3 regions of the Ruminococcus sp. N15.MGS-57 genome follow, and region 3 is predicted to be linked to each of the others. Evidence: predicted binding sites of a transcription regulator. Region 3 holds the regulator's gene; each other region holds the start of a gene.
The links. The regulator LexA, encoded in region 3, represses DNA repair genes until DNA is damaged. The targets are predictions, from matches to a motif close to CNAACANNTGTTNG.
Positions count from the first base shown of each region.

Region 1: the regulator LexA is predicted to act here: its motif matches at 1,340-1,353, upstream of WS40_RS09515 (Y-family DNA polymerase).
Region 2: the regulator LexA is predicted to act here: its motif matches at 1,322-1,335, upstream of cbiB (adenosylcobinamide-phosphate synthase CbiB).

Region 1 covers NZ_LARF01000052.1:8,585-10,862, forward strand. The annotation lists gene WS40_RS09515 (Y-family DNA polymerase) at 1-1,271, opposite strand, end outside; gene WS40_RS09520 (metallophosphoesterase) at 1,462-2,148, opposite strand; gene WS40_RS09525 (DUF6994 family protein) at 2,237-2,278, opposite strand, start outside.
Region 2 covers NZ_LARF01000001.1:14,383-16,660, reverse strand. The annotation lists gene WS40_RS11190 (cellulase family glycosylhydrolase) at 1-87, shown strand, start outside; gene cbiB (adenosylcobinamide-phosphate synthase CbiB) at 224-1,195, opposite strand; gene hisC (histidinol-phosphate transaminase) at 1,419-2,278, opposite strand, start outside.
Region 3 covers NZ_LARF01000004.1:6,110-8,387, forward strand. The annotation lists gene WS40_RS01215 (zinc ribbon domain-containing protein) at 1-358, opposite strand, end outside; gene lexA (transcriptional repressor LexA) at 495-1,082, opposite strand; gene murC (UDP-N-acetylmuramate--L-alanine ligase) at 1,128-2,278, opposite strand, start outside.

The sequences.
Region 1 (2,278 bases), on a different contig from region 3:
TCGGGGATATCCTCTTCTCTTATGACATTACAGGCGGTCAGATTAAGCCGTCTTGCAAGCAAAGTCTTGTCGATAATTCTGTCAAAAAGAGCCATGGTTGCGTCTATTATTTTTCTGGTCGAGGAAGTGTGCCTGCCTAGATTTTGAGTGCCATGGGCGTGCTTGGGTATCTTCCTGCCATAGTGGTCGCAAACCACCTCGCCAGTATAGTGACCGTCCGCCAAGCTTTCTTTATCATACCCCACAGTGAGAACGATCTGATTTGTTACAACGCCCTTATCCACAAGATCAAGGGACAGCATATCAGCCATTTCCCACAGAATGAGCCTTGTGCGCTCATAATTACACGGCTCTTGCAAGACCTGCCCAGAGGAAATGCTGTTGTTCGAGGGGCGGTATGACTTCACGTCAGGTATGGCGGTAGGCTCGATACCCCATGCGTGGTCGATAAGAAGCTCGGTATTTTTGCCGAAAACCTTGTAAAGCTTCCCTATAAGATAATGGTCCAGCGACCAGCGTGAGATATCCCCCATGGTGTAAATACCAAGCTTTTCAAGGCGGCTCGCTGTGCCTGCGCCCACACGCCAAAAGTCCGTGATAGGGGTATGCCCCCACAGCGTTTCTTTGTAAAGCTGTTCGTTCAGCTCTGCGATACGGACGCCGTTTTTATCCGCAGGGATATGCTTTGCCACAATATCCATTGCCACCTTGCACAGATACATATTCGTTCCAACGCCTGCTGTGGCGGTTATACCTGTAGTTTTCAGCACGTCCAAAATGAGCATTTGTGCAAAGCCACGTCCGTCAACGTTATAAAGCCCGAGATAGCCCGTTGCGTCAATAAAGACCTCGTCGATAGAATAGGCGAAAATATCCTCTGGTGACACATATTTCAGATAAATCCCGTATATTTTTGCGCTCACAGCCAAATATTTCGCCATTTGCGGAGTTGCCACGATATAATCAAGCTCGCAGGCAGGGTCGGATAGCTCCGAATAGATATAGCTTTTCTTTGAAAACTGTCTTTTAGGAGCTTTCTGCAAACGCTCCTTATTGACCTGCTCCACACGCTGAATGACCTCAAAAAGCCTTGCCCTACCTGAAATACCAAAGCTTTTCAGTGACGGTGACACTGCAAGACATATAGTTTTCTCCGTTCGGCTCTCATCAGCCACCACAAGGTTTGTATTCAATGGGTCAAGCTGCCTTTCCACGCACTCAACCGAAGCATAAAAAGATTTCAGGTCTATTGCAACATAGGTCTTTTCCATAGCATCACCGCCTTTTTCCTTTATGTATAATAGTATACCACGAAACTTTCTGTTTTACAACAGAAAATCGAACAAAAGTTCTGAATTTTTAATTAACTCTTTTCATGGCAGTTGACAAAGTAAAAAACGTCCCCGAGGAAAACTTGGGGACGTTAGTGTTATATTGGGTTTTAAGACGGCATACAATAGTCTACCAAGCTTCACTGTCATAAGGCTCAATAGGAATATTGTAATTCTCTGTTACCTTATAATACTTATCAGTGTCAGTGTCTACCATAAGAACATTTATATCTCCTGTGCTGAGCACATCTCCGTCAATGTAGTAGTGACTCGCTCCGTCATAGTAGATATCGTTAAATCTGCGGTCGCCTGAAATCGTGTTGGTATGGACATGCCCTGCCACCACCTTTTTGTCAAGTCCGTGTGTCTTGCCAAGCCTGTGGGGATACTGCTCTGTAAAAATATAATCCTCGGTGCAGTATTCCCAAGCATTGCCCGAATCCTCGTCAATGCCTGCGTGGACAAAGATAGTGTTGCCCTCAACATGATATCTCGGCAGACGTTCAAACCAATATCTATACGAGTCATCAGCGTCATCATATTCGCCGCTGCCAAGCATTTCATTCACCGAAGAAAAACCGCTCATCACCATTTCCTCGTGATTGCCAAGAAGCGCCACCACCTTGTTATGGCCATATGTATTCTGCAAGCCCATAATCTTTTTAAGCACAGCTATATTGTCCTCGCCGCCGTGGATATAATCTCCCAGAAAGATAAGCTTTGTGTCAGGCTCGTCAAGGTGGTCAATGACAAGCTCCAAAGCGTCGCAAAGTGCTGAATAACAGCCATGGATATCACTCATGCAGTATATTTTCATGCTTTTCTCCTTTTGTATCATTAGTTTGGTTGTATTCGTTTATCAGGTCTTCCATTTTTATTGTTCTCTTTTTAACCATATTCATAACTCATTCGAGTACGTCTTTAAGACCTTTTTCGCAAATATTTTT
Region 2 (2,278 bases), on a different contig from region 3:
GGCACGAACCTCAAAGCAATAAAGAGCGGCACTTCACAGCTAACAGCAAGCGGCAAGTTCATTCGTGATTGGTACAGAAACCACTGATAACACAAAAGACCTCTCTTGGTGGGAGGTCTTTTTTTTGCACAGAAATTAATGATAAGCGGGCGACCCAAGGTCGCCTCTACACTATAAAAACATAGCCGAGGGGCATTTACCTCTCGGCTATTGTTATTTTATATCATATCACAAAGAACAGTGCTGTTCTTATAACTGCTGTAAAAAGCATAGCATAGAACGATGTGCCAAGCAAAAGCTGATTTGCCCAGAATATATCGTTAGGCTCACATGGCTTTAGATTTCTGCCTATAACAGGCTTTCTTACAAGCTGTCCGCCGTAATACTCATCACTGCCAAGCTGTATACCCAATGCACCTGCACACACCGACTGAGTTTGCGCTGAATTAGGACTAGGGGATTTTCTTCTGTCTTTTTTGTATACCTGAGAAGCGTTCTTGCTGTCAAGGTGAAGATAAGAAACGTTCATTTTTATAAGCAGGGCGGCTATTCTTGCAGGTATAAAACTGAGAACGTCGTCCAGCTTTGCAGGGAATTTGCCAAAGTTTATGTATGTGTCTGTTTTATAGCCCACTGTGTTGTCGATAATATTCACTGTTCTGTAGAGTATTCCGCCCAGACCGCCGAATATCGCAGACCAGAAAATAGGTGCGACCGCCCAATCTGTGGTGTTCTCTGCAACCGACTCCACCGTGCTTTTTATAACAGCGTCAATGTTCATATCGTCAGTGTCACGAAAGGTCACTTTTTTTACCTTGCGCTGTGCAGAAGAAAGATTGCCTGCCCTTGCAGCACGCATCACTCCCCCTGCCGCAGTTTTAAGGGACTTTACAGAAAGTGCTGACCAGCACATTATGCCCTCGAGGAAGATGCCAAGTGCGGCATTTAGCTTATAACCCACGAATAGAAGAAGCAATGCCACAGCGGCAACTATAAGAAGCACTATCACAGTCATCATAAGACCTGCCATACGCTGTGCTTCGGGGTTGTTTTTATAGCTGTTTCTGAAAGACTTATCAAGCTTTGCCACAAGCTTTTTTATAAAATACTGAGGATAGACCACTACTTCAGGGTCGCCAAGGAGCATATCCAGCGCAAAGCCAAGGGCAAGCGCCGCCAGTGAATTTATCAACATATATACATATCCTTTCTTCAGGCAATAATTACTTATGATAATTATATCACAACATTTTCTGATTTTCAATACCTTTATGCTCTGATTTTAAGGGATAAGGCACAAAAAAGGGCGGTCAGAGCCGCCCGAACAAAAGTCTTTCAAAAAAATCAGAAACTAAGGTGCGAACACTGTTTGCCCCTACACTGAATAGATATATCCATAAGCTTTTGTGATAACTATATTATTTGCATATCTCCGAAAGCTTTTCAAGCATAAGATCCATTTCCTCGTCTGTGCCGATAGTGATTCTCAGGAAGTTATCTATTCTCGGCTTGTTGAAGTATCTCACGAAGATACCATTTTCACGGAGGTATGTGAAGATCTCCTTTGCAGAGAGCTTTTCATGCTGTGCAAAGAGAAAATTCGTTTCGCTGTCAGGGACGTTGAAGCCCATTTCACGCATTTTTTCCGCTGTTCTATCCCTTGTTGCCTTGACCTTTTCAACTGTCGCCTTGAAATAATCCTCGTCAGAAAGGCTTGCAACGGCAGTTTCTATGGCTATCTGGTCGAGAGGATAGGAATTGTATGAGTCCTTAACAGCCTGCATATAGCTGATGAGCTCGGCACTGGCAAAAGCCATGCCCACTCTCATGCCTGCAAGAGAACGTGACTTTGAGAAAGTCTGTGTTACAACGAGATTATCGTACTCTTTCACAAGCTCCACGCAGGAATATCTGCCGAAATCCACATATGCCTCGTCGATTATAACAATGCTGTCCTGATTGTTTTCAAGAAGTTCTCTTATAAATTTCTCACCCACACCAAGGCTTGTCGGAGCATTAGGGTTAGGGATAACAACGCCGCCGTTAGGCTCTTTGAAGTCCTCGATATTTATTACAAAATCATCGTCAACGCTCTTAGTCTTGTATGGTATTTTCAGAAGCTCACACCAAACAGGATAGAAAGAGTAAGTTATATCAGGATAAAGTATAGGCTTATCAGAGTTGAAAAACGCTCTGAAAGCTGTGGCAAGCACATCGTCTGAGCCGTTTCCGCAGAAAACATTCTCGCTTTTAAGCACAACACGCTCCGCAAGTGCTG
Region 3 (2,278 bases):
TCTTAAGCAAGGTCTTTAGTATCTTTTTGCCCTTACCATAATTCTCTTTGCCGCTGCTTGAATGTTCAGTTGGGGTGCGCCTATAGTCTGCCGCACTCATTTCTCTGTTTCGCTCTGTCTCTCTTACACGCTTTACCCTGCGAGCTTCCTGCTCTCGGCGCATTCTTTCCTCTGCTTCGGCTCTTTTCGGGTGTTCATAAACACGCTTCGGTATGCCCTGTATCCTTGAACGGTCTATAAACTCCTGCTCGCCACGTCTTTGGGTCGATGAGGCGATAGGTACCATTTTTCCGCAGTTGGTGCATATCTTAGCTCCGTCCTCCAGCTTAGAACCGCAGAATGTACAATGTCTGCTCATTATTACCAATCCTTTACACACTTAGAACTGTTTTGTTTGTCGAAGTTTTTTCTATATCTATGTTGGACTATCCGCCCGTTTTCTTTAATGACACGGGCGAACGCTGTTCGCCCCTACAAATCTTCTTTATCTATATTTACAGATATCTTACAACGCCCACAACCTTGCCAAGTATGCTTACTTCGTCTACTATGATAGGATCCATGGTGTCATTTTCAGGCTGCAGTCTGTAATGGCCGTCCTCTTTATAGAAAGTCTTTATGGTAGCTGACTCGTTGTCAACAAGCGCGCAGACTATATCGCCGTTTTCTGCATATGGGGTCTGCTCTATAACTACCATATCTCCGTCAAGGATAGCGGCGTTTATCATGGACTCTCCCCTTACCTTTAGGGCAAAAAGCGGATTGCTGTAATGCCTTGCAGGCTGGAAGCTTATATAGTCTGTTATCTCCTCAATGGCAGTGATAGGGATACCTGCGGTGACAGTTCCCACAAGGGGGATCTTCATGCCGTTGCCGCCTGTGAGCCTTATGGCTCTGTTCTGGTTATTTCCCTTTTCAAGAAGGCCTTTTGCGGTGAGATTATTTATATATCTATGGGCTGTTGAGGTAGACTTAAAGCCAAACTCCGCACAAATCTCCCTAACTGTCGGCGGATATCCCTCTTCTATGCGATCCTTTATGAACTCGAATACCATTTTCTCGTTCTCGGTTACTTTTCTCATAGCTCCGTCCTTTCTGTTATATCAATAAATCTTTATCTTCTAAACCTAAAGCTCTTTTGCAAGCCTTTTTGCAAGCTTATAGACATCTCCGCAGCCAAGAGTTATAACAAGGTCGCCCTCCTTGCAGTTTTTCTTTATATAGTCGATACACTGTGAGAAGTTATATTCCTTCTGCTGTGCAGTCTGCTTATCAACAAGCTCATGGTCGGTCTTGAACCAAACTGCATTTGGTATCTTCTCTGCAAGCTGTTCAGCATAAACACCGTCGGTATTTTTCTCACGGCTTCCCATGATATCCGTTACAACGGCAATATCTGCAATAGAAAGTGCTTTCACAAAATCGTTCATGAGTATCTTTGTTCTTGAATAGGTGAAAGGCTGGAAAACTGCCCACACTCTGTTGAAATCAAGACCCTTTGCGGCTTTCAGTGTACACTCGATCTCCTTTGGGTGGTGAGCGTAATCGTCAACGATAGTAACGCCCTTGACCTCGGCTATCTTCTCGAAACGTCTTATTGCGCCAAAGAAAGTATCAAGTCCCTTTTCGATACCCTCCCATGAAACGCCTGAATATCTTGCGGCAGCGATAGCTGCAAGGGCGTTCATGACGTTATGGTCGCCAGGAACATGGATAGTAAGCTCTCTGACAAACTCGCCCTTATAATAAAGCTCAAAGCGTGTCTGCAAGCCTTTTTTAGACTTTATAACGGCAGAATAATCGTTTTTCTTATCCCAGCCGAAAGATATCATTTCCTTGTTGACACCCTCAACGGCTTTCAGAGTATTTGCGTCGTCGCCATTATAGATAACGGCTTTTGAAGCCATGGTTGCGAACTTATGGAAAGACTTTATGATATTTTCAATATTCTTGAAATACTCAAGGTGGTCTGCGTCAACGTTAAGGATAATTGAAACGTCAGGGAAAAGTCTGAGAAAATGATCCTCGAACTCACAGGATTCACAGACCATAGTCTGTGATGAGCCTGCCTTGCCTGAGCCGCCTATGCTTGGGAGCTTTCCGCCTATAACGCAGGAAAGGTCAGTACCCTCCTGAACGAATATCTGTGTGAGCATGGAAGAAGTTGTGGTCTTTCCGTGAGTGCCTGAAACGCAAAGAGCGTTCGTATACCAGCTTGTGACAAGTCCAAGTATCTCGGCTCTTTCACAGCAGATCGCACCGCTTGCTTTTGCGGCGA